Regions from separate parts of the Arthrobacter sp. AB6 genome, predicted to be linked through region 2. Evidence: riboswitches for the same ligand, from Rfam matches in the RefSeq annotation. Region 2 holds a riboswitch; each other region holds the start of a gene.
What was found. A riboswitch is a leader RNA that binds a small molecule or an ion and turns the genes downstream of it on or off. The one in region 2 is predicted to bind thiamine pyrophosphate.
Positions count from the first base shown of each region.

Region 1: it holds a riboswitch for thiamine pyrophosphate, as region 2 does, so the genes downstream of both, Q9R30_RS16690 (ECF transporter S component) here and thiC (phosphomethylpyrimidine synthase ThiC) in region 2, are expected to answer to the same signal.
Region 3: it holds a riboswitch for thiamine pyrophosphate, as region 2 does, so the genes downstream of both, thiO (glycine oxidase ThiO) here and thiC (phosphomethylpyrimidine synthase ThiC) in region 2, are expected to answer to the same signal.

Region 1 is NZ_JAUZVL010000026.1:2,178-12,367, reverse strand. It holds gene Q9R30_RS16735 (Na+/H+ antiporter subunit D) at 1-839, shown strand, start outside; gene Q9R30_RS16730 (Na+/H+ antiporter subunit E) at 836-1,381, shown strand; gene Q9R30_RS16725 (monovalent cation/H+ antiporter complex subunit F) at 1,378-1,656, shown strand; gene mnhG (monovalent cation/H(+) antiporter subunit G) at 1,646-2,047, shown strand; gene Q9R30_RS16715 (DUF4235 domain-containing protein) at 2,066-2,329, opposite strand; gene Q9R30_RS16710 (CDGSH iron-sulfur domain-containing protein) at 2,408-2,623, opposite strand; gene Q9R30_RS16705 (iron-containing redox enzyme family protein) at 2,682-3,779, opposite strand; gene Q9R30_RS16700 (DUF4383 domain-containing protein) at 3,766-4,317, opposite strand; gene Q9R30_RS16695 (heme-degrading domain-containing protein) at 4,449-4,991, opposite strand; TPP riboswitch at 5,077-5,217, shown strand; gene Q9R30_RS16690 (ECF transporter S component) at 5,282-5,905, shown strand; gene Q9R30_RS16685 (ATP-binding cassette domain-containing protein) at 5,905-7,461, shown strand; gene Q9R30_RS16680 (energy-coupling factor transporter transmembrane component T) at 7,458-8,258, shown strand; gene Q9R30_RS16675 (UDP-N-acetylglucosamine 1-carboxyvinyltransferase) at 8,837-10,190, shown strand, end outside.
Region 2 is NZ_JAUZVL010000002.1:195,540-205,729, reverse strand. It holds gene ffh (signal recognition particle protein) at 1-1,377, shown strand, start outside; gene Q9R30_RS02390 (alpha/beta hydrolase) at 1,485-2,216, shown strand; gene thiC (phosphomethylpyrimidine synthase ThiC) at 2,221-4,044, opposite strand; TPP riboswitch at 4,039-4,146, opposite strand; gene Q9R30_RS02380 (amidohydrolase family protein) at 4,224-5,306, shown strand; gene Q9R30_RS02375 (VOC family protein) at 5,420-6,295, shown strand; gene Q9R30_RS02370 (hypothetical protein) at 6,462-6,902, shown strand; gene rpsP (30S ribosomal protein S16) at 7,123-7,545, shown strand; gene Q9R30_RS02360 (RNA-binding protein) at 7,547-7,789, shown strand; gene rimM (ribosome maturation factor RimM) at 7,900-8,448, shown strand; gene trmD (tRNA (guanosine(37)-N1)-methyltransferase TrmD) at 8,449-9,252, shown strand; gene rplS (50S ribosomal protein L19) at 9,544-9,903, shown strand; gene lepB (signal peptidase I) at 9,989-10,190, shown strand, end outside.
Region 3 is NZ_JAUZVL010000035.1:16,217-26,406, forward strand. It holds gene Q9R30_RS18815 (DNA methyltransferase) at 1-671, opposite strand, end outside; gene Q9R30_RS18820 (DEAD/DEAH box helicase) at 680-2,383, opposite strand; gene Q9R30_RS18825 (hypothetical protein) at 2,410-2,550, shown strand; gene Q9R30_RS18830 (RNB domain-containing ribonuclease) at 2,688-4,193, opposite strand; gene thiE (thiamine phosphate synthase) at 4,269-5,024, opposite strand; TPP riboswitch at 5,053-5,170, shown strand; gene thiO (glycine oxidase ThiO) at 5,165-6,493, shown strand; gene thiS (sulfur carrier protein ThiS) at 6,490-6,726, shown strand; gene Q9R30_RS18850 (thiazole synthase) at 6,732-7,547, shown strand; gene Q9R30_RS18855 (4a-hydroxytetrahydrobiopterin dehydratase) at 7,591-7,932, shown strand; gene Q9R30_RS18860 (hypothetical protein) at 8,022-8,324, opposite strand; gene Q9R30_RS18865 (DUF3107 domain-containing protein) at 8,365-8,589, opposite strand; gene Q9R30_RS18870 (TetR/AcrR family transcriptional regulator) at 8,653-9,318, opposite strand; gene moeB (molybdopterin-synthase adenylyltransferase MoeB) at 9,402-10,190, shown strand, end outside.

The DNA of each region.
Region 1 (10,190 bases), on a different contig from region 2:
TGGGCGTCTACGCCATGGTCCGGACCGAGACGCTGCTCTTTCCCGGGGACTCCCTTAACACTCCGTTAATGGTGGCCGCGCTGCTGACCATGGTGGTGGGGATCCTGGGTGCCCTGGCGCAGAGCGACATCAAACGTCTGCTCTCCTTCACCCTGGTGAGCCACATCGGGTACATGGTGTTCGGCCTGGCCATGTCCTCGACGGCAGGGCTGGGGGCGGCGGTCTTCTACGTGGCGCACCACATCACCATCCAGACCAGCCTCTTCCTGGTGACGGGGCTGATCGAACGCCGCGGCGGGAGCTCCTCGGTGGACCGGCTGGGCGGCCTCGCCAAGCTGTCGCCCCTGCTGGCATTGCTGTTCTTCATCCCCGCAATGAACCTGGCCGGGATTCCGCCCTTCTCAGGATTCCTGGGGAAGGTGGGTCTCATGCAGGCCGGGATTGAACTGGGGACGCCGCTGGCGTACGTGCTGGTGATCGGCGGGGTGCTTACCAGCCTGCTGACCCTGCTTGCCGTGGCGAGGGTGTGGAACCGCGCGTTCTGGCGCCGGCCCTCGGACGCCGAACACCCGGATCCCGTGCTGCTTGCGCCGGCCGCCGGGCGGGCCGACGGCCCTGGCGCCAAACGGAACACCGTCACACTGCTGCCGCGCACCATGGTGGGCTCGACAGTGGGGCTGGTGGTCCTTGGCGTTGCCCTGACGGTTTTCGCGGGGCCGCTGTTCACGGTCTCTGACCAGGCTGCGCGCGACATGCTGGACCGGACCTCCTACATCCACGCTGTCCTGGGCGGAGGCGTCGACGTCCCGATGGTTGCCACGCCGGGAGGGGGAAAATGAGCCGCCGCCGGATTTCCCTCCGCCAGGAGCTGCCGCTCCTGGTCTGGCTGGTCATTGTCTGGGGTGCCCTGTGGCAGGACTTCAGCCCCGGCAACCTCCTGTTCGGGGCGTTGCTGGCCGTGGCGGTCGCGCGGCTGTTCTACCTTCCACCGGTGGAACTGAGCGGCCGGTTCAACATCCTGTACGCCGTTCCCTTCGCGCTCGTCTTCCTGGCCAAGGTGGTGGCTGCCAGCGCGCAGCTCCTGTACCTTGCCATCGCCAAGGGGCCAAAGGTGACCAACGCCGTCGTCGCCGTCCCGCTCCGCAGCCGCCAGGACCTCATGGTCACGGCCACGGGGCACGTGATTTCCCTGATTCCGGGCTCGCTGGTGGTGGAGGTGGACCGCTCCACGTCCACCCTCTACCTGCATGCCCTCAACATCAGTTCCCCGCAGGAAGTCGAAAACCTTAAAAATGAGGTGCGGTCCATCGAAGCGGGGCTGATCAGGATCATGGGCACCAAGGAAGAACTCGAAACCGTGCGAATGGAGGCGGACGCATGATGCAGACCGTCCTGGCTGTTACTGCCGTAATCTTCTCGGTGGCCGCCGCCGGTGCCATCATCAGGATCTCCAGGGGACCTTCACTGCTGGACCGGGTGCTGGCCACGGACGTCCTGTTGGCCATCCTGGGCGGTGCCCTGTGCGTGGACATGGCCGTCAACAGGCACCTGAACAACCTGATGCTGGTGGTGGCCACTTCCATCATCGGCTTTATCGGGTCCGTGACGGTGGCAAGGTTCGTGGCGGACCGGAGGGAGCAGTCCAATGAGTCCTGACTCCACTGGCCTGGATGCCTGGGTGGATGTGCTGTCCGCTGTGTTCATGATCGTCGGGGCCGTCATGTCGCTCGGCGCGGCCATCGGCTTGCTTCGCTTTCCCGACCTGCTCAGCCGCATGCATGCCGCTACCAAGCCGCAGGTGCTGGGGCTGTTCCTGCTCCTGGCGTCCATCGGACTCCAGTTGCGCACCTGGTGGGTGTGGCCCTTACTGCTGGTCGCGTGGATTTTCCAGCTGCTCACCGTGCCCGTTTCAGCACACATGGTGGGCCGGGCCGGCTACCGCACCAAGCACCTCCACCGCGAGCTCCTCACCTCCGATGAGCTTGAGGCCGTGGTGCAAAAAGCCGCCGCCAAAACCGCCCGTGAGGAGGGTTCCGGCGACGGCTGAACACCGTTCGGCGTGCTGCTAGACGATGTCCTGGCTCTTGGCGAACCGGGTGATGGCGCGCTGGGTGCCACGGTTTGCCAGGACCTGGATGATGGTGCTCACCGAGGCAGAGATCAGGGCGAACGTCAGAGCCGAGTGAAGGCTCGTGGGGACGTCCTCGTGCTTGCCGGTGGGGGGCTTCCGGCCGGTGGTCTTTTCCCAGATGGCGTTGACGAGCTTGGTGCCGACAAAGCCTGCGCCGAGGCTCACGCCAGTGCCGAGCAGCTTGATGAAAAGGTTCATTCCTAGTACTCCTTGCGGGCGGAAAACGGGCTGTCCCTAGCCTAACCGGCGATTGCGGCCGGCCGGTGCAGGCGCTGCTCAGGTTGCCGGGGGTTCCGTCCGGAACTTGACCATCTTGTGCGTCCCATCGCAATAGGGCTTGATGGCTGACGCCCCGCAGCGGCACAGTGCCACGGTTTTCCGTTCACGCGGCAACGGTTCCCCGGAGGGCGTGACGATCTCGAAGTCGCCGCGCACAATCAGCGGACCGTCGGGGCACACCACGATGGAGCTCTCGGCCGGTTCCTGGTTCATGCGAGCTCCTGTTTTAGGTTGCCGGGGGTGATGGACGGCGGCGGGGAACTTGCGCCGCTCATGCTGCTGCCGGCACTGCCGCCCTTAGTGAGGTCCCGCCGTTCTCCCAAGACTGCAGGAGATGGGCGGACAGCCTGCCGTCCAGCGCCATGGCTGCCGTGGCACCGAACAATACATCTCCAAGAAGTCCTGGTTCGGCTTCCACCAGGCCGCCGGCCAGGTCGCGGCCGGCGATCTGCTCGTGGACGGCGTCTGCTTCCACGTGTTCATCGAAATAGTGGGTGACGGCGGCATCGAAACCATGCCGCCGGAAGCCGCTGCCGTATAGGCGGTTGGGCTGGGAGGAGGTCATCTCATAGATGGCCAGGTGCCCGGTGATGGCACCCCGCAACCGGCGGTTAAGCCCGAACAGGGACATCAGGTTCACTGCGGCGAGGGAGACGGCCGGGACGGAATCGACGTAGGCGCCGTATTCGTCCGCCATCCCCAGGCCCCGCAGGGTGCGGGCGAAAAGTGCGCTGTGCATCCGTTCGGGACGTCCGCCGCCGTACTCATCCGCCTGGATTTCCACCAGCGCGGCCTTGGGGCGCCCGGCGAGCCGGGGAATGGCAAAGGTATGGGGATCGGCCTCCTTCAGCTGGTAGATGGACTTATGGATCAGGAATTCCTTGAGCTGATCCAGGCTGGCCTTCTTCGCCACGTACCGGGAGAGGCTGGGGCCGGTATCTCGGGCTGCGAGGCCGAACAGGACATCGGCCACAGCGTCGCTGGTGGGACGCGAGGCCGCGGGAAGCTCCAGTTCGCCGGCTGCTTCACGGGCGGCCCGCCTGAGCGCGGCCTCGAACGGCTTTTCCAGCAGCTGGCGGACCTGGATCAGTCCCGGCGCCCATTCCCACTCATCGCTGACGCCTGCGAGCCCGGTGTAGTGGAGCTCGTAGAGGCAGAAGAGCGTCAGCTGGAGGTCGTCATCGCCGATGATGTCCGGGGTGGCGGCCAACTGGCTGCTGACCGCCCGGTGCAGTCCCGCGGCGCGGTCATCGGCAGTTCCGTCGTCGGCGGTTCGGCCGTCGGGGCGGGTGCCAATGGAGCAGGGTACCTCCGTGAGAAGGGCGAACAAGGCGGCGCTGGCGGGACCGCGCGCTTCAGGGATTTTCATAGTGCTCCTTCAGGTCCGGCGTTGGTGCCGGTTCCGCGACGTCGTTGCTGGGGCTTCCGGGCCGGTTGCTGCTATCGCTGCTGGCAACGCCTGCGGGGACAGCGGGGCCTCGGGCAGCCAGGGTGATGGCCAGCGCAATCATGGCCAGGCCGAGGGCCAGGTGCAGCCAGTCGTCCGCGTTGTTCGCAGGGAGGAAGTTGGCAGGCGTGGTGTCACCCGCCAGGAAGCCGTACAGCCAGAGGAGCAGATAGGTCACGCCGCCGTAGATAAGGAAGTTCCTGGCTTGGGGATGCGTCCGCGCCATCAGGACCCCTGCAAGCCCGAAGACCAGGTGTACCGCGTTAAGGAGCACGGACACCTGGAAGACGCCCAGCAGCAGCGCCCCTGAACCAGGTCCGGCAAGGCCCAACGAGCCATAGTTGGAGGTAACGCCGGGGATGAAGCCCAAGATGCCCAACAGGAAGAAGACCGTTCCAATTCCGAGGGCGGCATTTTGCAGGCGTGTTCGGGGGCCCGTCAGGCGGGTGCTGGCTGCCATGTCCTGTTCTCCTCAAAACCCGGGAGACAACATAGTAAGCATGATTACTAAATAAATGCTAAGCAGCCTTTGTGTTTCTGCTGCCGGGTGGACGTGCGTCCAGCGTGCGGGTCACTCCGCCAGCATTGGCATCAGTCCGCTCCCGCGGAGCGGAGGATTTCACGCAGGGCCTCGACCACCAGGTCGTGATCCTGCACCTGGGGAAGCCCCGAAACCGTAACAGTGGCCACGGCGCCCACTCCGGTGACGTACAGCGGGAAGGAGCCGCCGTGCGCGGCGTACCGGCGCTGGTCGAACCAGCCCTGGTCCTCGATCCGGCCGCCGCGAAGCCGGCCGCGCAATCCCACCAGCAGTGAGGGGATCTCGTACCGTGCAGCAGTGCGCTGCTTCGCCCGGATCCAGTGATCGTTATCCGGCGTCGCACCGGGCAGTGCCGCATGGAACAGCACCTGCCCGCCCTTGGTGATGTCAATCGCGATAGGCAGCCCGCGCTCCTTGCCCAGCTCCACCAGGAGCAGTCCCAGGTTCAGGGAGTCGTCGAGGGAGAAGCCTGGAAACTGCAGTTCCCGGACTTCGCCTTCAATCCGGGCGATCAGTGCCGCCAGCGATCCCTCCGGCTGGATGGCATCGGAATCCGGGTCGAAGTCGGTCACATGCGGGGGATTGGCAGCCATGGCCCACAATCTACCCCCGCCGCGGTGTAAACTGGCAACGCCCAACAGGGTATTTCTGCAACGAATCATTTCAAGCAAAAGCAACATTCAACGACAGGGGAGCGCCGCCGTCGGGCATCACTGGCAATGCCAGGATCCGCAGGTGGGCGCTGAGAGTGCGGGCAGCCGCAGACCCTCGAACCTGATCCGGTTAGTACCGGCGCAAGGGAGTCGAGTTCTCGAAGTGCGCGCAGCGGCAGCATAGCCGGCGGCCGCGTCCACTTTCCCCTCCTGTTCCTCAGGAGGATCACATGGCAACAACAGCAGTCAAGAAGACCAGCAGCAAGTCCTGGCGCGTCGTGGACATCGTGGTGGCGGCCCTCATCGCCATTGCCGGCGGCGTCATTTTCTGGGCATGGTCCCAGGGCGCGGCCGCAGTGTCCGGCCCCATGAACGCCACCTACCCGCCACTGACCGGCCTGATCGCCGGCGGCTGGATGATCCCGGCCGTGCTGGGCATGCTCATCATTCGCAAGCCCGGCGCCGCGCTGTTCTGCGAGACGGTAGCCGCCACCGGTGAGCTGCTCATGGGGTCCCAGTACGGGGCTTCCGTGCTGTTCTCCGGCTTCGTCCAGGGCCTCGGCGCGGAAATCATTTTCGCGATCTTCGTATACCGGAAGTTCAACCTGCCCGTGGCACTGCTGGCCGGTGCCGCCGCCGGTTTCTTCTGCGGCCTCAACGACTCCTTCGCGCCGTGGGGCTGGAACATCGCCTACTCCGGCGGGGACAAGCTGGTGTACATCGTCTTCACCGCCATCTCCGGCGCCATTATCGCCGGCGCCCTGTCATGGATCGCCACCCGCGGGCTGGCCAGGACCGGGGTCCTGAGCTCGTTCGCGTCGCGGAAGGCAGCAACGGAGCCTGTCTTCTCCTGATGTCCGCACCTTCCCGCCAGGGCGCGCCCACCGCAGTGCGTCCCGCCGCCGTCACGGCCCGCGGCTGGGGCTGGCGGCATGCCGGGCGCGCCAAGCCGGCGGTCCATGCCCTCGACCTGGACATCCGTCCGGGAGAGCGGGTGCTGCTTTTGGGGCCTTCCGGCGCCGGCAAGTCCACCCTCCTCCATGCTTTGGCGGGGGTCCTGGGGGATGTGGACGACGACGGCGGCGCGGCCGGCGATTCCGACGAGTCGGGTTCGCTGCTGGTTGACGGAGCCTCCCCCCGCGAGCAGCGCGGGCGCGCCGGCCTCATGCAGCAGGACCCCGAAACGCAGGTGGTCCTGTCCCGCGTGGGTGACGACGCCGCCTTCGGCGCCGAGAACCTCGCCGTGCCCCGCCACGCCATCTGGAGCCGCGTGCACGAGGCGCTGGACGACGTCGGACTTTCCCACCTCCCGCTGGACCATCCAACGTCGGTACTCTCCGGCGGGCAGAAGCAGCGGCTGGCGCTCGCGGGCATCCTTGCCATGCGTCCCGGTCTCATCCTGCTGGACGAGCCGACGGCGAACCTGGACCCGGCCGGCGTGCTGGAGGTCCGCGACGCCGTGGCGCGGTGCCTGGACAAAACCGGCGCCACGCTGGTGGTGGTGGAGCACCGGGTGTCCGTGTGGAAGGACCTGGTGGACCGGATTGTGGTGCTGCAGCCCGGCACCGACGCGAAGGAGGCCGTGCTGCTGGACGGCCCGCCGGACCAAGTGCTCAGGGAAGCCCGGAGCATGCTGATTGCTGCCGGGGTGTGGGTGCCCGGCTATGTCCCGGACACCCGGCTGCGTGCGGCGGATCCAGCCCGGGGGACGGGTGGCCTCCTGCTCGCTGCCGAGGAGCTGGCGGTGTCCCGTGAACGGGCGGGGCGCAGCGGCTTCCGGAAGGTGCCGCCGGTACCCGTGCAGGCGGATATTTCCGCCCAGGTCCGTGCCGGGCAGGCCTTGGCGGTGACGGGGCCGAACGGGGCAGGGAAGTCCACGCTTGCCCTGACGCTCGCCGGGCTTCTCGAACCCGTGGCCGGGAAGGTTTCGGCCACGCTGGACCTGAGCCGCGGCGCCGGAATAGACCCGTACAAGTGGAAAGCCGAGCAGCTCATCGAGCGGATCGGCACCGTGTTCCAGGAACCCGAGCACCAGTTCGTCACCGGGAAGGTGCTGGACGAACTGATGTTTGGCCCACGGCACCTTGGCCATGGCGGGGAGCGCGTGGACGAGCTGCTGGAGCGCCTGCGGCTCACCCACCTTGTGGACGCCAACCCCTACACGCTTTCGGGCGGGGAGAAGCGGCGGCTGTCCGTGGCGACGGTCCTGGCTGCGCATCCCCAGGTGCTGGTCCTGGACGAGCCTACGTTCGGCCAGGATGCCAACACGTGGGCGGAGCTGGCATCCTTCCTGTCCGAGCTGCTGGACGGCGGCACCGCCGTGGTCTCCGTGACCCATGACGCCGAGTTCACGGCCGCGCTGGGCGGAACGGAACTGCGGATGGCTCCGGCGGAAACGGCGGCACCATGAGGCAGGAGCTGAACCTGCGCGGCAACAATGCGCTGCTGGCCAGGGCCAACCCCCTCAGCAAGTTCGCCGCCGTCTTCCTCATCACGGCCGTGCTGGCACTCTCCATCGACTGGGTGTCCGCATCGGTGGCGCTGGCCTTTGAAGTCCTGCTGTTTCCCCTGGCCGGCCTGACGCCCGCCCTGCTGTGGCAGCGCGGCTGGCCGCTGATCCTCGCCGCCGCAGTGGGAGGCTGGAGCACCTCCATCCTGGCGCCGGACAGCGGAAAGACGCTGATCGACGTCGGCATCTGGACCATGAGCGAAGGGTCCCTGGAGCTGGGCGTGGGCTTCACGCTGCGGGGGCTGGCGATTGCCCTGCCGGCAGTGCTGCTGATGAGCTGCACCGACCCCACAGACCTCGCTGATGCGCTGGCGCAGAAGGCGCGCCTCCCGCACCGGTTCGTGCTGGGAACCCTCGCCGCCATGCGGCTGGTGGGCCTGATGGCCGAAGAATGGCAGACCATCGGGATGGCCCGCCGCGCGCGGGGGGTGGGTTCCCGCGGCAGTGCCCTGCAGCGCGTGAAGGCGACGCTGGGGCAGAGCTTCGGGCTGCTGGTCCAGGCGATCCGCCGGGCCTCGAGGCTCGCGGTGACCATGGAAGCCCGCGGCTTTGGCGGCGGCCGCCGGACGTGGGCCCGCGAATCGACCTACAGCGTGTTGGATGCGTGGGTTCTTGCCGGCGGTGTGGTGATGGCGGCAACAGCGGTTTTTGCCGCCGTCTCCCTGGGCACCTGGAACATGGTGTGGCTGGGGAACTGACAGCCGGCCAGGCCTACGGGCACGAAGAGTCGTAGTCGGAACCCCTCGATACAAACTGGGTCAACTCCACCTCGCCGCCGCCGGTGAGGGGCGCAGACGCACTGGCCATCGCTGCTCCTTACGCGTTCCGGGATCCTGCCGGCCAGCTCGGGAGTGAGTAAAGGTTGCTCGACCCGCTGACAGTTCTGTCCGGTTGGCGTCCTTGTCCGTGTACGACCAGCTGTTTTCGGTCTCCACATCCAGCCAAGGAGCGATTGCACTCCCTCTCCCGGGGAGGGCGCCGCGTACGCTGGCGAGCCGCAGATGAGGAGCTGGGCCGCGAGTAACAGTGCCGCCATTCCTGGCACGCTCCGAGTGCTCCGGGCCGGAAATGCCCCGCTACCTGGCATGGGCGGTGCTGGTGTTCGGCGCATACTGCCTCCCTTGCCGTTGGACCAGCGTCAGTCTCCCGCCCTTGAAGGGCTCGGTCAAGGAATCCGACGCCCTTCGATCGCATCGTTCGGGTAAACGCTCTTCGGTGGCTGCTGATTAGGCCGGATAACCGGGGCGCTTAACTCATTTATGATATAAACTTGAGTATGACGCAGGAAACCGCTGAACACGTTGCCGCCATGTTGAGGGATGCCCGGGCCGAGAAGGGCTGGACCCAAGGACAGTTGGCTGCCGAGCTGGGGACGAGCCAGAGCGCCGTTGCCCGCATGGAACAGGGCAAGCAGAACCTGAGCCTGAAAATGATCCAGCGCCTTGAAGCGATCTTCGACAGGAGCATCGTGAACGTGGGCAAGCCGCAGATGACCCACCTGCGCGTTGAAGGCGGGCGCACCCTTTCGGGTTCGGTGGACGTCAACAGCAGCAAGAACGCCGGAGTGGCTTTGCTGTGCGCCAGCCTCATCAACCGGGGAACCACCATTCTTCGCCGCCTTGCACGCATCGAAGAAGTGAACAGGATCGTTGAAGTCCTGACCAGCATCGGTGTGGAATGCACCTGGCTCAACGACACCGACCTGCGGCTCCGCCGCCCGGCGGTCCTGGACCTGGGCGCGATGGACGTTGACGCCGCACGCCGCACGCGGAGCGTCATCATGTTGCTGGGACCCCTGCTCGCTGAGTCAGCCAGGTACAAGCTTCCGTATGCGGGCGGCTGTGATCTTGGTACCCGGACGGTGGAGCCGCACATGCAGGCACTGCGCCAGTTCGGACTCTCGGTGGAAGCGACGGCGGGCTTCTACGAGGTGCAGGCCCCGTCCGCGGACACCCGGGACCGCTCCTTTGTCCTGACTGAGCGCGGCGACACCGTCACCGAGAACGCCATCATGGCCGCAGCCCACCGCGAAGGCACCACTGTTATCCGGAATGCCAGCCCCAATTACATGGTGCAGGACCTCTGCTTCTACCTGGAGATGCTGGGGGTGGTTATCGAGGGGGTGGGGACCACCACCCTGAAGATCACCGGGCGACCATCAATCGATGCCGAGATTGAGTACTTCCCGTCGGAGGATCCCATCGAGGCCATGAGCCTGATTACCGCCGGGATTGTCACCAACTCGGAGGTGACCATCCGGCGCGTGCCGATCGAGTTCATGGAAATCGAGTTGGCAACCCTGGGGCAAATGGGGCAGCAGTTGGAGATCTCGGGCGAATACACGGCCCGCAACGGCCGGACCCGGCTGGTGGACGTCACCACCAAGCCTTCCGAGTTGCGTGCTCCGGAGGACAAGATCCATCCGATGCCGTTCCCCGGGCTAAACATCGACAACCTGCCCTTCTTTGCGGTCATCGCGGCGAACGCCCATGGCCAGACCATGATCCACGACTGGGTGTACGAAAACCGCGCCATCTACCTGACCGAGCTGAACCGGCTGGGCGCCCAGGTGCAGCTCCTTGACCCGCACCGGATCTACGTCAACGGCCCCACCAGGTGGCGCGCCGCCG
Region 2 (10,190 bases):
CCCAGCCAGCAGATCGTTAAGATCGTCAACGAGGAACTGGTGGAGATCCTCGGCGGTGAAACCCGCCGGATCCGCCTGGCCAAGAACGGCCCCACCATCATCATGCTGGCCGGGCTCCAGGGTGCCGGTAAGACCACCCTCGCCGGCAAGCTGTCCAAGTGGCTGAAGGCCCAGGGCCACAGCCCCATTCTGGTGGCATGCGACCTGCAGCGCCCCAACGCGGTCACCCAGCTCCAGGTGGTGGGCCAGCGCGCCAAGGTGCCGGTGTTCGCGCCGCACCCGGGAGCCACGTCCTCCGAACTCGAGCACCCGGCCGGCGACCCCGTGGCCGTTGCCCGCGCCGGTGTGGAGGAAGCCCGCCAGAAGCTCCACGACGTCGTCATCGTGGATACCGCCGGCCGCCTCGGTGTCGACGCCGACATGATGGAGCAGGCGCGCCAGATCCGCCGCGCCATTGTGCCCAATGAAGTCCTCTTCGTCATCGACTCCATGATCGGCCAGGACGCCGTGAATACGGCGCTCGCCTTCGATGAGGGCGTCAACTTCACGGGCATCGTGCTGTCCAAGCTCGACGGCGACGCCCGCGGCGGTGCCGCGCTCTCGGTGGCGTCCGTCACCGGCAAGCCCGTCATGTTCGCCTCCACAGGCGAAGGCCTGGATGACTTCGAGCTGTTCCACCCGGACCGGATGGCCTCGCGCATCCTGGACATGGGTGACGTCCTGACGCTGATTGAGCAGGCGGAGAAATCCTGGGACAAGGACGAAGCCGCACGGATGGCGAAGAAGTTCGCCGACCAGGAAGACTTCACCCTCGAGGACTTCCTGGCCCAGATGCAGCAGATCCGCAACATGGGCTCGATGAAGAAAATGCTCATGATGATGCCGGGGGCGCAGAACATCCGCCAGCAACTGGAGCAGTTCGACGAACGCGAGATCGACCGCGTCGAGGCCATCGTCCGGTCCATGACCCCGCATGAGCGCCTTGCGCCCAAGATCATCAACGGCTCCCGCCGCGCCCGTATTGCCCGCGGTTCCGGTGTCCACGTCTCCGAGGTCAACGGCCTCCTGGAGCGCTTCGCCCAGGCCCAGAAGATGATGAAGAAGATGGCCCAGGGCGGAATGCCTGGCATGCCCGGGATGCCAGGCATGCCGGGTGCCGGCGGCGGGGCGCGGAAAAACGCAAAGAACGCACCCAAGAAGAAGGCGAAGTCCGGCAACCCGGCCAAGGCTGCCCAGGAGCGGAAGGACGCCGAGGCCCGCCGGGCCAACGCGGCCAAGGCTCTGCCGACAGGCGCAGCGTTCGGCCAGCAGCCGGGCGACTTCGATCCGTCCCAGCTGAACCTGCCCAAGGGTTTCGACAAGTTCCTGGGCAAGTAGCCATCCCCCCCTCCCAACTAGGTAGCGCCAAGTGTCGTTTTGACGGTTCATAACGACACTTGGCGCTACTTAGTTGGGATGTCGGGGCCGTGGAATAGGGTTGGGTCATGTTCAAGCAGAGGGTAGTGTTCGTGCACGGCGCGGGCAGCTTCGGCGCCGCGGCCTGGCCCCGCCAGCATGGCCTCGCACTGTCCTATGACGCGCTCTTCCTGCGCCGCCACGGCTACGACCCCGTGGCAGAGCCGGTGGAGTCCTCCTTCGAAGAGGACGCCAGGATCCTGCTGCGGTCACTTGCCGACGACGGGAGGGGCGCCGTCGGCGGGCACGTCGTGGCACACGCCCAAGGTGCCGTCGCAGCGATGATGGCCGCCGTCGAACGCCCCGACCTTGTCTACTCGCTGACGCTGGTGGAACCTGCATGCCTCTCCCTGACCGCGGAACTGCCGGCGACGGCGGCGCACATTGCGTTGATGAAGCCGCTCCTAGACGTCCGGCACCAACTCAGCGACGACGACTTCCAGCGGGAATTCGTGCGCCGGGTCTACGCCACGGACCTGCAGCACCCGGCCACCGTGGAAGAGAAGCGGTCCGCCCGGCGGCTGCGGCTGCAGGTGCCGCCGTGGGAAGCGCCGCTGCACATCGTGCCGGGCGTGCCGACGCTCGTCCTGACGGGCGGCTGGGAGCCGCTCTACGAAGAGATCGCGGGCTACCTACGGGAGACCGGCGCCCTCCACCGCACTGCGGCGGGAGGACACCGGCCCCAGGATTCAATAGAGGGGGACCGCATCATCCGCTCGTTCATCGGCGATGCCAGCCGGGTCCAGGCACGGGCCTCCTGACGCCCTAGCTTCCGGCGGCAACACGGGGCTCCGGCAGGTACACCTTGCCGCCGGCCGCCCGGAATTCCTCGCTCTTGCCCTTCATCCCCGCAGCAGCCTCCGCCAGGGCTGCCTGCGACTCTGCCGAGCCAAATTCGTCCCGGATGTCCTGGCTGATCCTCATGGAACAGAACTTGGGGCCGCACATGGAACAGAAATGCGCCGTCTTGGCAGGTTCCGCGGGCAGGGTCTCATCATGGAAGGCTTCCGCCGTGACCGGGTCCAGGGACAGCGCGAACTGGTCGCGCCAGCGGAATTCGAAGCGCGCCTTGGACAGCGCGTCATCGCGCTCGTGCGCGCCTGGGTGGCCCTTTGCAAGGTCTGCCGCGTGTGCGGCGATCTTGTACGTGATCACCCCGGTCTTGACGTCGTCCTTGTTGGGCAGCCCCAAGTGTTCCTTCGGGGTGACGTAGCAGAGCATGGCGGTGCCGTAGCGTGCGATCTCGGTGGCACCGATGGCCGAGGTGATGTGGTCGTAGCCCGGCGCAACGTCGGTGACCAGCGGCCCGAGTGTGTAGAACGGCGCACCCTTGCACAGCTCCTGCTGGCGCTCTACGTTCTCCCGGACCAGGTGGAACGGGATGTGGCCCGGTCCCTCCACCATCACCTGCACGTCGAATTCCCAGGCGCGCGCCGTCAGCTCAGCCAGCGTGTCCAGTTCGGCGAACTGCGCAGCATCGTTGGCATCCGCTGTCGCCCCCGGCCGCAGCCCGTCACCTAGGGAAAACGCGACGTCGTACTTGGCAAAGATTTCGCAGAGCTCGTCAAAGTGCGTGTAGAGGAAGTTCTCCCGGTGGTGCGCCAGGCACCAGCCTGCCATGATCGAACCGCCGCGGGACACGATGCCTGTCACCCGGTTGGCCGTCAGGGGCACGTAACGCAGCAGGACGCCGGCATGGATGGTCATGTAGTCCACACCCTGTTCGCACTGTTCGATGACGGTGTCGCGGAAGATCTCCCAGGTAAGGGCATTGGCTTCCCCGTTGACCTTCTCGAGCGCCTGGTAAATGGGGACGGTGCCGATAGGCACGGGCGAGTTGCGGATGATCCATTCGCGGGTGGTGTGGATGTCTTCGCCGGTGGAAAGGTCCATGACCGTGTCGGCGCCCCACTGCGTTGCCCACTGCAGTTTGTCCACCTCCTCGGCGATGGAGCTGGTGACGGCCGAGTTGCCGATGTTGGCGTTGATTTTCACCAGGAAGGCCTTGCCGATGATCATTGGCTCGGACTCGGGGTGGTTGATGTTGCTGGGGATGATGGCGCGGCCCGCGGCCAGCTCGCTGCGGACCAGTTCAACATCGCAGTTCTCGCGCAGCGCCACGAAGCGCATCTCCGGGGTGATCATGCCCTGCCGTGCGTAGTGCATCTGCGTTACGGTCCGGCCGCCGACGGCGCGGCGGGGCACGGGGCGCGCTCCCTTCCACTCGGCGCTGGCGGCGCCGCGGCGGACAGCTGAGCGGCCGTCGTCGAGCAGGTTCCTTTCCCTGCCGCTGTACGCCTCGGTGTCTCCGCGTGCTTCGATCCAGTCAGACCGGAAGGGACGGAGGCCGCGGACGGGGTCGCTGCCGGGTCCTGCCGTCCGGTAGGTCTGGAACGGCCCGTTCGGCTTTCCGTTCGGGGAAGCTTCCAGCGCAATTTCCGTCACCGGGACCCTGATCCCCGTGCCGGCATCCTCAAGGTAGGCCAATGAATGGGATTTCAGGGACTGCGTCTCCGGTGGCTGGTGGCCGGCCGCTCCCAGGGCGGGACGGTTTTGGGCAGGGTTCAGCTGTGCATTTTGTGTACTCAAGGAATACTCACTTCCTTCGCCGGCATTACCCGGACAGGTTCGACGGTCGCAGGCTGCATCAGCCCGATCTCAGCCCCTGCAGGGGCACCCGTGTGGTCAAGATGAAAGCTACCACAGACACCGAATCACCCCTGTCACATTCGCGGTGCTAGCCTGTCCGGGCGAGGAGAGGAAAGTCCATGGCAGAAACCATCCAGTTCACGGGAACCGTCCTTACCGGGCCGGACAGCGAGGCCCGCGGGCTGTGGTCCGTGGACGGCAGGCTCACGTTCCGCCAACCGGCGAAGGCGCCGGACAGGATCCTTGCAGGCTGGGTGCTGCCGGGCTTCGTGGATGCACACTGCCATATCGGTTTAGGCGTGGGAGGCGCAGTGGATGCGTCCGTCGTCGAGGACCAGGCCCGGACGGACCTGATGGCCGGCACGCTTCTGGTCCGGGACGCAGGTTCCCCTGTTGACACCCGCTGGCTGCAGGGCGGGCGCGACGTCCCGGTGCTGATCCGCGCGGGCCGCCACGTTGCCCGGACACGGCGGTATTTGCGTGGATTCGCGGAAGAGGTTGAGCCGGACGGCCTGGTGGAAGCCGTCCGGAAGCAGGCCCGGGACGGTGACGGCTGGGTCAAACTCGTGGGGGACTGGATTGACCGCGGCGCCGGTGACCTGGCGCCGTCCTTTCCTGCCGCCGTCGTCCGGGATGCCGTCCTGGCCGCGCACGACGAGGGCGCGCGCGTTACGGCGCACTGTTTCGCCGAAGAGACGCTGGACGACATGCTGGACGCCGGCATCGACTGCGTGGAGCATGCCACTGGTCTTCTGCCCCGCCACCTTCCCCGCTTTGTGGAGCAGCGGGTACCCATCGTGCCCACCCTCGTCAACGTCGCCACCTTCCCGGACATTGCGGCACAGGCCGATCCCAAGTTCCCCAAATATGCGGCGCATATGCGTGCGCTGTGGGAACGGCGGGAGGAGCGGGTGCTTGAGGCCTATGAGGCCGGGGTGCGGATTTACGCCGGAACCGACGCGGGCAGCGTCATCAGGCACGGCAGGATTGCCGACGAAATCCTCGCCCTGCATGCGGCAGGACTGCCGATGGCCGCCGCCCTGGACGCGGCGTGCTGGAGTGCACGGACGTGGCTGGGCGCGGAGGGGATTGCGGAAGGGGCACGGGCTGACGTTGTGCTCTGCAGGGAGGACCCGCGAAAGGTGCCGGACACGATCCGTGACCTGGCGCATGTGGTCCTGGGCGGGAAGGTGGTCCGCTAAGCAGCCGGCGGGGAGGTGCCACAAGTTAGGACTTGGAATAAATTGAAGCTTCAAGTAATTTTAACAGTGAAAGGCCTCCGGATCGGAAGGCCCCACAGCACCGGGAGTTATCAATGACTGCAGAAGCCGCCAGCCAGGATCTCCTTCCTGCCGACCTCGCCATGGGCACAGTGATGCTCAAGGTGGGCGACATGAAGGTCATGACCGATTACTACCAGCGGGCCCTCGGCCTGGAGGTCGTCGCGGAGCAGGACGGCGGGCTCTACCTCGGCCGGCTGCAGAAACCGCTGGTGCACTTGGCGCCCGCTCCGGGCCTGGACCTTCCGGGCAGGGGAGAGGCCGGCCTCTTCCACACTGCGCTGCTGTTTGAGAACCAGGCAGACCTGGCCGCGACCATCGCCTCGGCCGCCCGGTTTGAACCCCGTTCCTTCACCGGCAGCGCAGACCACCTGGTCAGCGAGGCCTTCTACTTCACCGACCCCGAGGGTAACGGGGTCGAACTCTACTGGGACCGGCCGCGCAGCAGCTGGTCCTGGAACGGCGCTGACGTGGTAATGGACAGCCTGGCCCTTCCGCCGCAGCGCTACCTGGAGCAGCACCTCACCGAGGAGTCCCTGGAACACCAGCGCGGCGCCGCTGCGGGTGTGGGCCACGTGCATCTCCAGGTGGGCGACGTCCAGACCGCCCGCGACTTCTACGTGGGGACCCTCGGCTTCGAAAAGACCGCCGGCTGGCACGGTCAGGCCCTGTTCGTCTCAGCGGGCCGCTACCACCACCACATGGCCATGAACGTGTGGAACAGCCGTGGCGCCGGGCCGCGGAAGGACACCCTGGGCCTGGGTGAGGTCCTCATTGAAGTGCCGTCGGGGGACGACGTCGGTGCCCTCGCCGACCGCCTGAAGGTTGCCGGTGTTGCCGCCCACCACACCGGAGCCGAACTCCGGTTCGAGGATCCGTGGCGCAACCGGATCCGGGTGGCAGTTCGCTGACCGGCGCCGTCCCGGGCAGGGTTTGGGTGCATCCTCAAGGGTGGGGCCGCCGGCTGGCAGCGCCGGGAAAGTCCGGCGGTACCTGTACTAGGCTGAAACCGAACTGCCGGGCAGCGCGCGCTGAATCCCGGCGGGCCGCACCGTCAACGGAATGAGGGCACTTCCCATGGGCTTCACCGAAATCTTTGTTGCCACCCACGACGCCGCACTGAAGCGCGGCGGCATCCTGGACAAGGGCGGCAGCGCCCCTGCCGGCGACGCGGTCCGGATCCCGGAAATCAGCGACTTTGAAGTGGAGCAGCTCGGTGACCTCGCCGGCACCGCCGTCCACGCCGGCGGGGCGGACTATGAGCTGACCATGGTGGACGTGGCGAGCGATTCGCTCCTCGCCGTTCCGCCCGCCATGGTGCGCGCCTTGGCCGACCTGCTCTCCTATGAAACCGAAGGGGAGGGTGACGTCCTCGACGACGTGGCTGAGCAGTGGGCGGCGCTGGATGACATGCCCTTCGATGCCGCCCAGGCGCGCACCTACGTGCGGCAGCTCGCTGAAATGGCCAGCGGACTCGCTGACTCGGAGCGCACTGGCCTCTACGTCTGGTCCGCCTGAGCCGTTGCCGCCCATCTGCTGTCCGGACAGGGCGGGGCCGCGCCGGGACGTGTCAAGTCGAAATCCGGACGCTGATCTGGCACAATAAACAGGTACTCGATCTGCGTGGCCCCTCTCTCCGCGTCAGGATCCTGTCCTTCGAACCTGCAAGTATGGCCCGCCCCACGGGTGCAGAAAGCCGGGTTCACCCCCTTTTTCTGAAACAGGAGTGACCACAACAGTGGCCGTAAAGATTCGCCTTAAGCGCTTTGGCAAGATGCGCGCACCGTACTACCGCATCGTCGTCGCGGACTCACGCACCAAGCGTGACGGCCGTGCCATCGAAGAAATCGGCAAGTACCACCCCACCGAAGAGCCCTCATACATCGAGGTCAACTCCGAGCGTGCCCAGTACTGGCTGTCCGTCGGCGCCCAGCCGTCCGAGCAGGTCGCCGCGATCCTCAAGATCACCGGTGACTGGCAGAAGTTCAAGGGCCTGCCGGGCCAGGAAGGCACCCTGAAGACCAAGTCCGAGAAGGCAGCCTTCGTTGCCCCGGAAAAGGGTTCCGTGATCATCCCGGAAGCCATCACCAAGAAGGCATCCAAGTCTGATGCAGCCGAAGCACCTGCCGAGGCCGAAGCAGAGACCACCGAGGCTGAGTAGATTGCTGGCAGAAGCGCTGGAACACCTGGTCCGCGGAATCGTTGATTCCCCGGATGACGTCAAGGTCAGCTCCAAGAACAACCGCCGCGGGGACACCCTCGAAGTGCGTGTTCACCAGGACGACCTCGGACGGGTGATTGGCCGCCAGGGCCGCACGGCGCGTGCACTGCGCACCGTGGTGGCAGCCCTGGCCGGCGGGGAGCCGGTGCGGGTCGACGTCGTCGATACCGACCGCCGCCGCTGAGCGCTCGGCAATACCAGTTTTAGCTCCGGCCCCTCCACCAACGCGGTGGAGGGGCCGGAGTGCTTTCACCAGAACACCGTGGACTAACCACAATCCGAACAGAGGAACACATGCAGCTTCAGGTGGCACGAATCGGCAAACCCCATGGCATCCGCGGGGAAGTAACGGTCCAGGTCCTGACCGATGCCCCTGAGGACCGGTTCGTCCCGGGCACCGAGTTCATGGTTGAACCGGCGGCCGCGGGCCCGCTCACTGTGAACAGTGCCCGCTGGAACAAGGACATCCTGCTGCTGGGCTTCGACGGGATCGAAACCCGCAATGAAGCGGAAACCCTCCGCGGCGCCAAGCTCTTCATCGAAACCGAGGAGCTGGACGAGGACGACGACGAGGGCTGGTACGAGCACGAGCTCGTTGGCCTGGAGGCCCGGGTGGGCTCAACCGTTGTAGGCAAGGTTGCCGCCCTCAACACCGGGACCGCGCAGGACCTGCTGATGGTCACCACGCCGGAAGGCGGCGAGATCCTGGTTCCGTTCGTCGAGCAGATTGTTCCCGAAGTCAATATCGAGGAGGGCTACATCCTCCTCACGCCGCCTGAGGGTCTTTTCGAGCTGAACGCGGATGCCGAAGCAGCCCCTTCGGAACCGGAAGGCAAAGCGTAGATGCGGATCGACGTCGTCAGCATCTTCCCGGAGTACCTGGCACCCCTGGAGCTGTCGCTGATCGGCAAGGCCAGGCAGGACGGGATCCTGGACCTGCGTGTCCACGATCTCCGCTCCTTCACCACGGACCGTCACCGGACGGTGGATGACACCCCCTACGGCGGTGGTGCCGGCATGGTCATGAAGCCCGAACCGTGGGCGCAGGCCCTGGGCTCCATTGCCGAGGACCGCCCGGAAGGGGCGGCCAGGCCGGTATTGATTGTTCCCTCGCCCGCCGGGGAACGCTTCACCCAGGCACTGGCCTACGAACTGGCGGAACAGGAGCACTTGGCGTTCGCCTGCGGACGCTACGAAGGCATTGACGAACGCGTGATCGAGTGGTCCCGGGAGTACTTCGACGTCCGCCCCGTCAGCCTGGGAGACTACGTCCTGAACGGCGGCGAGGTGGCAGTCCTGGCCATGGTGGAGGCCATCGGCCGCCTCCTGCCGGGCGTGGTGGGCAATCCCGAATCGCTGGTGGAGGAATCCCACTCCGACGGGCTCCTGGAGTATCCCGTCTATACCAAGCCGTCCGTGTGGCGTGAACGTGAAGTGCCGGCCGTCCTGTTGAGCGGCAACCATGGCAAGATCGCGCAGTGGCGCCGGCACGAGCAGTTCCGCCGGACGGCGGAGCGCCGGCCGGACCTCCTCGAAACGTTCGACGCCGGAAAGCTGCCACGCGCGGACCGCGCCGAACTGCAGGAGCTGGGATACGACGTCGTCGACGGACGCCTGCGCCGCCGCTCCGGTGCCGATGGCGCCTGAACGGACTCATCCACGTCCTAGGACGGGGGGCGGGGCGGCCATTCTTTCGGCGGCGGCCCCGGGGATTGGCTGTAACCTCCGCAATGTGGCAAAATTAGTCCTTGTGTCTGCTGGGTCCGCACCTGCCACAGGGGGAGCGCAACCAACAGCTAAGACAACCGGCCCCGTCAACCAGTGAAGCGGCCGGACCACTTAACTTTCGGCAGCAATCTCCGGTACGCCACCAGCGTCCGGGCTTGCCTGCCGTGACCCAAAGTGAATGACCTGTGGCGTTCACCAGGAGTGCACATCATGCATATTCTCGACTCCGTCGATGCAGCCTCGCTGCGTACCGATGTTCCCGCGTTCCGCGCCGGTGACACCCTCAAGGTTCACGTGAACATCATCGAAGGCAAGAACACCCGTGTCCAGGTATTCCAGGGCTTCGTCCTGGGCCGCCAGGGCGAGGGTGTTCGCGAAACCTTCACCGTCCGCAAGGTGTCCTTCGGTGTCGGCGTGGAGCGTACCTTCCCGGTTCACTCCCCGATCATCGAAAAGATCGAGGTCGTCACCAAGGGTGACGTCCGCCGCGCGAAGCTTTACTACATGCGTGCACTGCGCGGTAAGGCTGCAAAGATCAAGGAAAAGCGCGACTTCAGCACCGCCAAGTAAGTCCCTTCGGACCTACAGAGGCTGGGCCGCAGCCGTATCCGGCCAGCGCCGGAGCCATCCAGCACCAGCGCCCAGGATACGGACCATGGACCAGACAAAACGCCAGCCCCGAAAAATGGGCTGGCGTTTTGCGTTCCTCGCCGTCTTCCTGGCTGTTGCCGTCAGCGGACTGGTCCGGTCCCTGTGGTTCGATATCTACTTCATCCCGTCAGCGTCCATGGAGCCCGGGCTGGAAGGCGGGGACCGCATCCTGGTTTCCCGGACCGACTTCCGGGATGAACCGGTCC
Region 3 (10,190 bases), on a different contig from region 2:
CCCTCGGGCTTTTGCGTCGGGTATCCGGTCTTCTCCTTGCCGGTGGGGGAGACGATGGTGTGCCACCAGACGTCCGTGGGCAGTTTCCCCAGCTCGCGCTTGGCGGGCGTCACAAGGCCCGGTGCCATGTACGGCTCGCGGTCCACCTCGGCGCTGTCGAAGTGGTACTTCGCCGGGTTCTTGACATACACCAGGATGTTGTCGTGCTTGGTGGGCCAGCGGTTCTTGGCGCGGGCTCCATAGTCGTACGCCCAGATGATCTCGTTCAGGAAGCACTCCCGGCCGAAGATCGCATCCAGCATCACCTTGGCGTAATGCACCTCGCGGTAATCGAGGTGCAGGTACAGGGTGCCGTCCTCCGCCAGCAGGCGCCACGCTTCCACGAGCCGGGGCTCCAGGAAGGACCAGTAGTCGCTGAACGCATCGTCATACCGGTGGAGCGCTCCCTTGATGGTGTCGTAGGAGCGCCCCTTGAATCCGACGCGGTCGCCGGCGCCGTCCGCATTGGCCACCATGGTGGTCTGCTGGCGCCGTTGGGCCCTGCCGGTGTTGAACGGCGGATCCACATATATCAGCGTGAAGGCGCCGTCCGGCAGCGAGGGAAGGAAGTCCGCGTTGTCTGCGTGGACCACCAGGCTGCTGCCGTCCGGCGCCCAGACAGTGTCAGTCATGGAGGGTTTTAGGCCTCGCTGCTGCCGGGCTGCGTGGCCTTGTCGCCGCCCACTACCTCGCCGTTGCGGCGCCGGGTGCGCGTGCGGGGGCGGCGGGTGCGGGAGGGCTGCTCTGCTTCGCCTGCAGCGGCGTTGCCATCACCGGCAGCAACGGGAGCTGCGGCAGGCTCGGACGTACGACGGCGGCGCTCGCCTGTGCGGGCAGCGGAGTCGCCGCTGCGCCCGCCTTCGCGCCTGCCGCTGCGTTCCCGGTTGTCCCGGTCGCGGCTGTCACGGCCGCCGGAGCGGCCGGCGTCACGGCCTGCGTCGCGGCCCCCGCGGGCGTTCTTCTTGCCCGTTTCGCCCAGGTCTTCCAGGACTTCGGCGTCAACTCCGGCCAGGGTGCGCTTGTCGCGCGGGAGCCGTCCCTTGGTGCCTTCGGGAATGTCCAGGTCTTCAAAGAGGTGCGGGGACGACGAATAGGTCTCCACGGGCTCCGGCACGCTCAGGCCCAGGGCCTTGTTGATCAGTCCCCAGCGGGGCATGTCGTCCCAGTCCACGAAGGTGACGGCGGTGCCCTTGTTGCCGGCGCGGCCGGTGCGGCCCACGCGGTGCAGGTAGATTTTTTCGTCTTCCACGCACTGGTAGTTGATGACGTGGGTGACGTCGTCGACGTCGATGCCGCGCGCGGCGACGTCGGTTGCCACCAGGACGTCCACCTTGTTGTTGCGGAAGGCCCGGAGGGCCTGCTCGCGGGCACCCTGGCCGAGGTCGCCGTGGATGGCGGCGGCCGCGAAGCCCCGGTCCACGAGTTCCTCGGAAACCTTGGCGGCAGTGCGTTTGGTCTTGGTGAAGATGATGGTCCGGCCGCGGCCCCTGGCCTGCAGGATGCGGGCGACGACCTCGATCTTGTCCATGCTGTGGGCGCGGTAGATGAGCTGGCGGATATCGCGCTTGGTGAGGCCTTCATCATCCGGATCCGCCGCACGGATGTGGGTGGGCTGGGTCATGTAGCGCCGGGCCATGGCGATGACCGGGCCGGGCATGGTAGCGGAGAACAGCAGGGTCTGGCGGACGGCCGGTGTTGCTGCGATCAGGGTTTCGACGTCGGGCAGGAAGCCGAGGTCAAGCATTTCGTCAGCCTCGTCCAGGATGACGATCTTTACGTTTTTCAGGCTCAGGTGCTTCTGCTTGTAGAGGTCGATGAGGCGCCCGGGGGTTCCCACCACAACTTCCACACCGTTCTTCAGCGCCTCCACCTGCGGTTCGTAGGCGCGGCCGCCGTAGATGGTGGCGATGCGTGCATTCCGCTTGCGGGATGCAGTCTGCAGGTCGTTGGCCACCTGCACCGCCAGTTCACGGGTGGGAACAATGACCAATGCCTGCGGTGCGCCGGGGACGGCAAGCTTTTCGTAGCCGGCGTCGTCCCGGCCTACAACCCGCTGGAGGGCCGGGATACCGAAACCCAGGGTCTTGCCGGTGCCGGTCTTGGCCTGGCCGATGATGTCGTGTCCGGAGAGTGCCACCGGCAGGGTCATGGCCTGGATGGGGAAGGGGTGGGTGATGCCGGCGTCGGCCAGGGACTCCACGATGTCGGCGCGGACGTTGAAGTCCGCAAAGGACTTCTCCTCAATCTCGTGCGGCTTCTCGTCGGAGATGATGGTTTCTTCGGGCTCAAGCGTTTCGGTGCCGGAGTCGTCCGTCAAAAGCTGGTGGGTATGCAATTCACTCACGGGGAGTTTCCTTATTCATTTGGGCAATGGCGCTGCCTGCTCAACGGGCCGGCCGGCAGGCCGTTCCGGAGCACGCTCAGGCGCGCAAGCAATTCCAGTGGAAGCCGATCGCGGGCTATCTTTATGCTGGCACTGGTGACCAGCGGGTGGTTCTCAAGATCGCGTAGGGGCGGGCTTGTTGGTTTCAAATCAAGGAAATCAACGACCGGGCATCCATTTCTACTCCTTCAGTCTAGCCGCAAGGGCATGGAAATCCGGCTTTTGCCCGCGCTGCGGCCCGGTTATGCCGCAAAACCGCCCCGGTTCACGGCACCTTCGGCACCAGTTCGAAATGCACATCACGCGTGGCGATGTCCGAGGATATGAGGCGCACCCGGACCTTGGTTCCGGCCTCCAGTTCTCCGGCGCAGCGCGCCGTCACTGCAGGTTCGGCGATCTGGATGATCCCGGAGCCGCCGTTGCCGTTCTTGCCCTTGCCGTTGCCGTTCCGGCTTATGGCGCCGTTCCCGTTCTCCTTCTGGGGCTTCGACCCTGAAATGACGATCGCGTCGAACTCCTGTCCGACGTGGTTGATCAGCAGCGCCGCCTCCACGGTGTCCAGCGCCATGCGCTCCATCCGGGATGCCAGCTGGTCCGAGCCGGCCATGATCTCGGGAAGCGACGGCAGTGCATCCCGCACCCACCCGGGCACCTCTCCGCCATTACTCAAGGCCTCGCAGGTGACCAGCACAAAGCGGTCCACCAGGCGGCGAAGCGGGGCGGTGGTATGGGCGTACGCTGCGCCGATGGCGGACTGCACGGCGTCATCCGGGACGGTGCCGTCGAAGGCCGTATAGGCGGCCCCGCGGAAAAGCATCCCCGCGGAGTGGAGGATTGCGAGCTGGCGGGGATGGGTGGGGTCCAGGCTGCGGAGGTATTCGCCGTAGCTGACTTCGCCGTCCCACGGCTTTCCGAGGGCCTCTGTCTGCAGTCGGAAATGGTTCAGGGAACGCTCATCCGGGGCGGGCATGGTGCGCAGGATGCCCACTTTTCCGGCCAGCATGAGCTGCGCGGCTGCCATGCCGGTCATCAGCGATATCTGGGCGTTCCAGTCCTCCACGGGCAGCTGCGGTGCGGCGGCAATCCGGTAGCCGCCGTCGGGAAGCTGGACAATCTCCTGGTCCGGCATGTTCAGGCTGGCACCATCCCGGGCACGCTCCAGTTCCACGCGCTTGAGGCCCACTTCTTTGAGGAGGAGCAGCACAGGGGAGGGGCTGCCGCCGTCAAGTTCCGCCTGGGCGCCCTTGTAGCTGAGCTTGGCGCGGCTGCGCATCCGGGCACGCCGCACCGTGACGGCAGTGACCTCCGCATCACCGTCAAGACGGAAGTCCCACACGAACGCGGAACAGTCCTGTCCCGGAAGGAGGCTTCCCGCCCCCTCGCTGATCACTTCCGGATGCAGCGGGATGCGGCCGTCCGGCGTGTAAAAGGTCTGTCCCCGGCGCCGCGTCTCAGCGTCCAGCGGGCCGCCCGGGGCAACGAACGCCGGCACGTCGGCGATGGCGTAGAGAACGTGGTAGCCGCCGCCGTCGCGCTCGATGAACAGCGCCTGGTCCAGGTCGGTGGACGACGCGGGATCGATGGTGATGAATTCAACGGACGTCAGATCATGGGACGGCAGCTGCAATGCGGACACGGCGGCCTCGGCGTCCTTCACGGCATCGTCAGGGTACGCGCCCGGCAGTTCAAGCTCACTCCGGAGCGCGCCCAACGCCGCTTCGAGGGCATTGGTGTGCTCGTGGACACTGGGGGCCAGCCGATGATGTGACACGAAAATCAGCGTAGCCCGAATTTCGTCAATAGTGCACGGAAGCGGCCCGGAGAGGCACAGCCGTCCGGTGCGGGGTTATGGGCGGGCGCCGTCCAGGGCGCTGCGGAGCGAGGCAGCGGCCGCGGCCGGATCATCAGCCTCAGTAATGGCCCGGACCACCACGATCCGGCGTGCGCCGGCTTCCACCACCTCTTCAACATTGGAGTGGTCGATGCCGCCGATCGCGAACCAGGGCACACCGCCGTCAAACGTGTCCTCCTGCCCTTCCGCCCCTGCAACAGCAGCGGCGGCGTACCTCACCAGGTCAAGCCCGACGGCGGCCCGTCCGGGCTTGGTGGGAGTTGCCCAGAGCGGCCCCACGCAGAAGTAGTCCAGCGCCGAGGGGCCGGCGGCGGCAGCCAGGGCGGCGTCCACCTGCTCCGGGCTGTGGCTTGACAGGCCGATGGCCGCGTTGCCGTTCAACAGCGTCCGGGCCGCCTTGAGGGGCAGGTCCTTTTGGCCGATGTGGAATACCGGGGCTCCGGACAACACTGCGACGTCCGCCCTGTCATTCACCGCCCACAGCCGGCCGTGGCGCACCGCCGATTCCTTGAGTACGGCCAGGAGCTCCAGCTCCTCGGCGGCTTCGATGGACTTGTCCCGCAGCTGGATGATGTCCACCCCGCCTGCGAAGGCGGCATCGACGAACTGCCCGAAATCGCCCTGTTCCCGGCGCGCGTCCGTGCAGAGGTAAAGGCGCGCGGCCTGCACGCCGGAACCGCCTCCGGCTTTGAGAAAGGCGTTTGTAGCAGGGACGGGGGATGCAGCGGCAGGAGGGCGGGACACATTCATGGGTGCCAGCCTAGTTCCTCTACACTTGGCCTCGTACTGCGGGAGCCGCGGCAGCTGTCATAAAGCGCCGGGCTGAGAGGGCGTCAGAGCCGACCGCTTGACCTGATCCGGCTAATACCGGCGTAGGGAAGGAGACACTCATGCCCAATGCGCTCGAAGCCCCGTACCGGCCCGCGCCCGGCCCTTCACTGGAGGCCGACGTTGCGGTCATCGGCGGGGGAGTCATCGGCCACGGCATCGCCTGGGAGGTGAGAAGGTCCGGGCATTCAGCGGTGGTCATCGATGACGCCCCCGGATCCGGTGCCAGCTGGGCCGCGGCGGGGATGCTTGCCCCGGTGAGCGAGCTGCACTACCAGGAGGAGGACCTCCTGGAACTCATGCTGGAGGCCTCCGGGCGCTGGCCGGGTTTTGCCGCAGGCCTCGCCGCGGCCGCCGGTTCGGATCCCGGGTATCTTACGACGCCGACCCTCGCCCTGGGTGCCGACGCCGCGGACCGGCAGGCGCTGCTGGACCTGCGCGGGGTGCAGCAGGCCAACGGGCTGACGGTTGAGCCCCTCACCATCCGTGAAGCCCGGCGCCGGGAGCCGCTGTTGAGCCCGGCCATTGCCTCGGCGCTGGATACACCGGCGGACCACCAGGTGGATCCCCGGCTGCTGGTGGCCTGCCTCCGCCGTGCCCTGGCCCGGCACATGGGCGGAACCGGGAGCGGCGGAAGCTTCGTGGCCGGCGCCGCCGAGGGCTACGCCGTTCCGGACCGGGCAGCGGGCCTGCTCTGGCGGGACGGAGCCGTCGCCGGCGTCACGCTGGAGGGCGGAGGAACGGTGGCGGCCAGGGAGACCGTAGTGGCCAACGGACTGCACGCCGCGGCCCTCACCGGGCTGCCGGAAAACCTGCACCTGCCCTTGCGCCCGGTCCACGGTGACATCCTTCGCCTCGCCGTCCCCGCCCACCTCCAGCCGCTGCTGACCTCCACCGTCCGCGGACTGGTCCGCGGGATCCCTGTGTACATCGTCCCCCGGCAGGACGGCACCGTGGTGATCGGGGCAACGCAGCGTGAGGACGCACTGGGGAAGAAGGACAGCGGGACCAGCGCCGGGGCAGTGTCGGCAGGGGGCGTCTACCAGCTGCTGCGCGACGCCCAGGTCCTGGTGCCTGCGGTCGCAGAACTTGAGCTGCTGGAATGCACAGCCCGGGCCCGTCCCGGCACGCCTGACAACGCCCCGCTGCTCGGGCGGGTCCCCCTGGAGGACGGCCCTGCAGGTCAAAGCCACGTGGAAGGGCTGATCATTGCCACCGGCTTCTTCCGCCACGGCGTCCTCCTCACCCCGGCAGCGGCCGCGATATGCCGGGACCTGCTCGAAGGCAGGGCGGACCCCCGCTGGGCCCCCTTCAATCCCGGCCGCTTTTCCGGCGCCGCTGTTCGGCCTGCTGCAGCGGCCACCCCACCCAACCCCAAGGAGACAGCATGAACATCACCCTGAACGGAACCGGACATACAGTCGCCGACGGCGCATCCATCACCACGCTCGTCACCGAGGTCACCGGCCGCGCACTGGCGGCTGACGGCCAGGCCACCGATGGCCGGAAGCTGGGCGTCGCCGTGGCGCGCAACGCCCACGTGGTGCCACGGAGCCAGTGGTTTGCCACCGCACTCACCGAGGGTGACGACGTCGAACTTGTCACGGCAGTACAGGGAGGCTGACCCCCATGACGGAAACCCGCAGCACCCTCGCCGGCACCCGGCCGGACCTTCATGACCCCCTGGTGATCGACGGCGTCGCGCTCGGATCCCGGCTCATCATGGGCACCGGCGGCGCGCCCAGCCTGGAGGGCCTTGGCGCCGCGCTCCTGGCTTCCGGCACCTCGCTCACCACCGTGGCCATGCGGCGCTATTCACCCCATGAGGCCGGCTCGCTTTTCCAGCTGCTCGTGGACCACGGCATCAAGGTCCTCCCTAACACGGCGGGGTGCTTCACAGCCCGGGACGCTGTCCTCACCGCGGAGCTTGCCAGGGAGGCCTTGGAAACCGACTGGGTGAAGCTGGAAGTCATCGCTGATGAACACACCCTCCTGCCGGATGCCGTGGAACTCGTGGACGCCACCGAACAGCTGGTCAGCCGGGGCTTCAAGGTTTTCGCGTACACCAATGACGACCCCGTCCTGGCGCTTCGGCTCGAGAACCTGGGAGCCACCGCGGTCATGCCGCTCGGCTCGCCCATTGGCACCGGCCTGGGCATCCTTAACCCGCACAACATCGAGCTCATCGTGTCCCGGGCCTCGGTTCCGGTGGTGCTGGATGCGGGCATCGGTACCGCATCCGACGCCGCCCTGGCGATGGAACTCGGATGTGACGCCGTGCTCCTGGCCACGGCGGTGACCCGGGCACAGGATCCGGCCATGATGGGCGCGGCCTTCAAGCATGCCGTCATCGCAGGTAGGCTGGCGAAAGCGGCAGGTCGCATACCTCGCCGTGAACACGCGCTGGCGTCGTCGGCGATGGAAGGCCGGGCCGAGTTCTTGTAGGCCCCGCTGTCCACCGGCTGGCGCCTTGACTCAAGGAGCAGCAGTGGCCGGCAAAGACGCCCTTCCCCCGGAACGAGTCGACGAAGCCTTGGCTGGACTGCCTGATTGGCGGGCCGACAATGGCGGATTGGTCACTGTCTTCAAGATGCCGACGGCGGTTGCCGCACTTGAGCTGATTGCCGCCGTCGGACGTCTGGCCGAGGAACAAAACCACCATCCCGACCTCGACTGGCGTTACAACCGCGTCTTTATCCGCTACACGTCCCACGACGCAGGGGGACAGGTGACTGACCGGGACATCGCGGCAGCTGCGGGAGCAAGTGAAGCTGCGGCAGCGTCGGGGGCCGTTGCCGAGCCGGCGAAGTACGTGCCCGGGCGCCAGTAGCCTCGTCACCAACAACTGGTCCCTAAGGAGCAATGGCCGCCACCCCTTACGGGATGGCGGCCACTGCTGCCGGTTGCCTTGCGCCGGCCCTACGCCCGGAGGATCGCCGTAAGCCTTTCCGCGTCCCGGCGCGCACGCGTGCGGCCGAGGTACACCGCTGCCCCTGTTGCGGCGCCTGCGCCCAGCACGATTGGCAGGACCCACGGCATCCACGTCAGCCCCGGCAGGTAGCCGAACCCGGCCGCCACCAGGATGGTCCAGCTCAAGGCCGCCACTCCCACGGCGACCCCGGCGGGCAGGCCTGCACCATACTTGGCATGCCGCTTGTCGTTGGCCCAGACAATGAAGCCTGCCGCGGCGGCGGCCAGTACAACGATGGTCAGCGAAAGCATGGTTCTCCTCGAGCTGCGGACGGGGTTCTGTGGCCGGGCGCTAGAACTGGCCGAAACCTACGCGCCGTGCCTCTTCTGCACCGATTTCCACGTAGCCAAGCGCGCCGCCGGGAACAATGATCAGGCGTCCCTTTTCATCTTTCAGTCGCAGTTCGTTGCCCGTTGTGATCGCTTCCCCCACGACCTTGGCCACAGAATCCGCGTCCTCGGTTGATTCGAGCACAATTTCGCGGGCAACGTTCTGAACGCCGATCTTAATCTCCACAGGGGCCTCCCAGCCAGTCAAAGTTTCTCGTGCTTCTCTACGAGGTGTTGTCTTATTTGTAGTCTAGGACTCTTTGGGGAAGCGAGAGATTCCGCGCCAAGCTAAACGGTAGATGAGGTCGCTGGCCACATTGATGTCCAGGTTGCCGTCAGTTTCCAGCCAGTACCTGGCGCTGACCTGGGCCATCCCTGCCAGCCCCCGGCCCAGCAGCTGTGCCTCGAGATGGGGGAGCTTGGTGTCCTCGGCGATGACGCGTGCGATGGCATCGGCGAACGTCCTGTTGAAAGTCTCCAGCCGCGAGCTGACGTCGGGGTCGTTGATCAGGTCGGATTCAAACACCAGCCGGTGGGCCTGGTCATCGCTGGCGATGAACTGGAAGTAGGCACGCATGACGGCCTGCACGCGCTCGTCATTATCGGTGGTGGAGTTCAGGGCGCCCAGCATCAGTTCGGTAAGCGAGGCCAGATGGCTTTCCAGCAAGGCGAGGTACAGCTCGCGCTTTGACGGAAAGTGCTGGTACAGGACAGGTTTGCTGACGTGCGCCGTCTCGGCGATCTCGTCCATGGCCGCACCGTGGTACCCATTGGCCACGAACACTTCCTGGGCTGCGTTGAGGAGCTGCGCGCGCCGCTCGTCACGCGGAAGCCGGGCGGACCGCTGCCCTGCGGGACGCGGGGGAGTTTGCGGTTCGGCGGCTGACGGGCGGTCAGCCCGTGCTTCATGGACCACAGTTGTCCTACTTTCCGTTGCTGTTACTTCCACTTTACTGCGGGGTAATATGACCCGGCAGTATCCGGGGGATACATTGAAGTATGGCTTCGACATTCACCGCAAATGTTTCACCTGTGTCATTGGATCCGCTGGTGGAACCGGGCCCGGACCTTACCCCGGACGAGGTGGAACGCTATTCGCGGCACCTCATCATCCCTGAGATCGGCTCGCTGGGTCAGCGGCGGCTCAAGAATGCCAAAGTGCTGGTGATCGGCGCCGGCGGGCTCGGCTCCCCGGCGCTCCTGTACCTTGCCGCTGCCGGCGTCGGGACGCTGGGAATTATCGACGACGATGCCGTTGACCTCAGCAACCTGCAGCGCCAGGTCATCCATGGGGTGGCGGATGTGGGCCGCCCCAAGATCGAGTCCGCCCGCGACGCCATCGCCGCCCTCAACCCCTTGGTGGACGTGCGGCTGCACAATGTCCGGCTCGACGCGTCCAACGCCCTTGAACTGTTTGCCGGGTACGACCTGATCCTCGACGGCGCGGACAACTTCGCCACCCGCTACCTGGTCAACGACGCCGCCGCCATCCTGGGCAAACCCTACGTCTGGGGTTCCATCTTCCGGTTCGACGGCCAGGTGAGTGTCTTCTGGGAAAAGCACGGGCCCACCTACCGGGACCTCTACCCTGAGGCGCCGCCGGCAGGCTCGGTGCCCTCGTGCGGCGAGGGCGGTGTGTTCGGCATGCTGTGCGCTGCCGTTGGATCGCTCATGGTGACGGAGGCAGTCAAGCTGATTACCGGCGTCGGACGTTCCCTGTTGGGCCGTGTGGCGCTGTTCGACGCCTTGGGCGGAAGCTGGCGCGAGATCCGTGTTTCAAAGGACCCC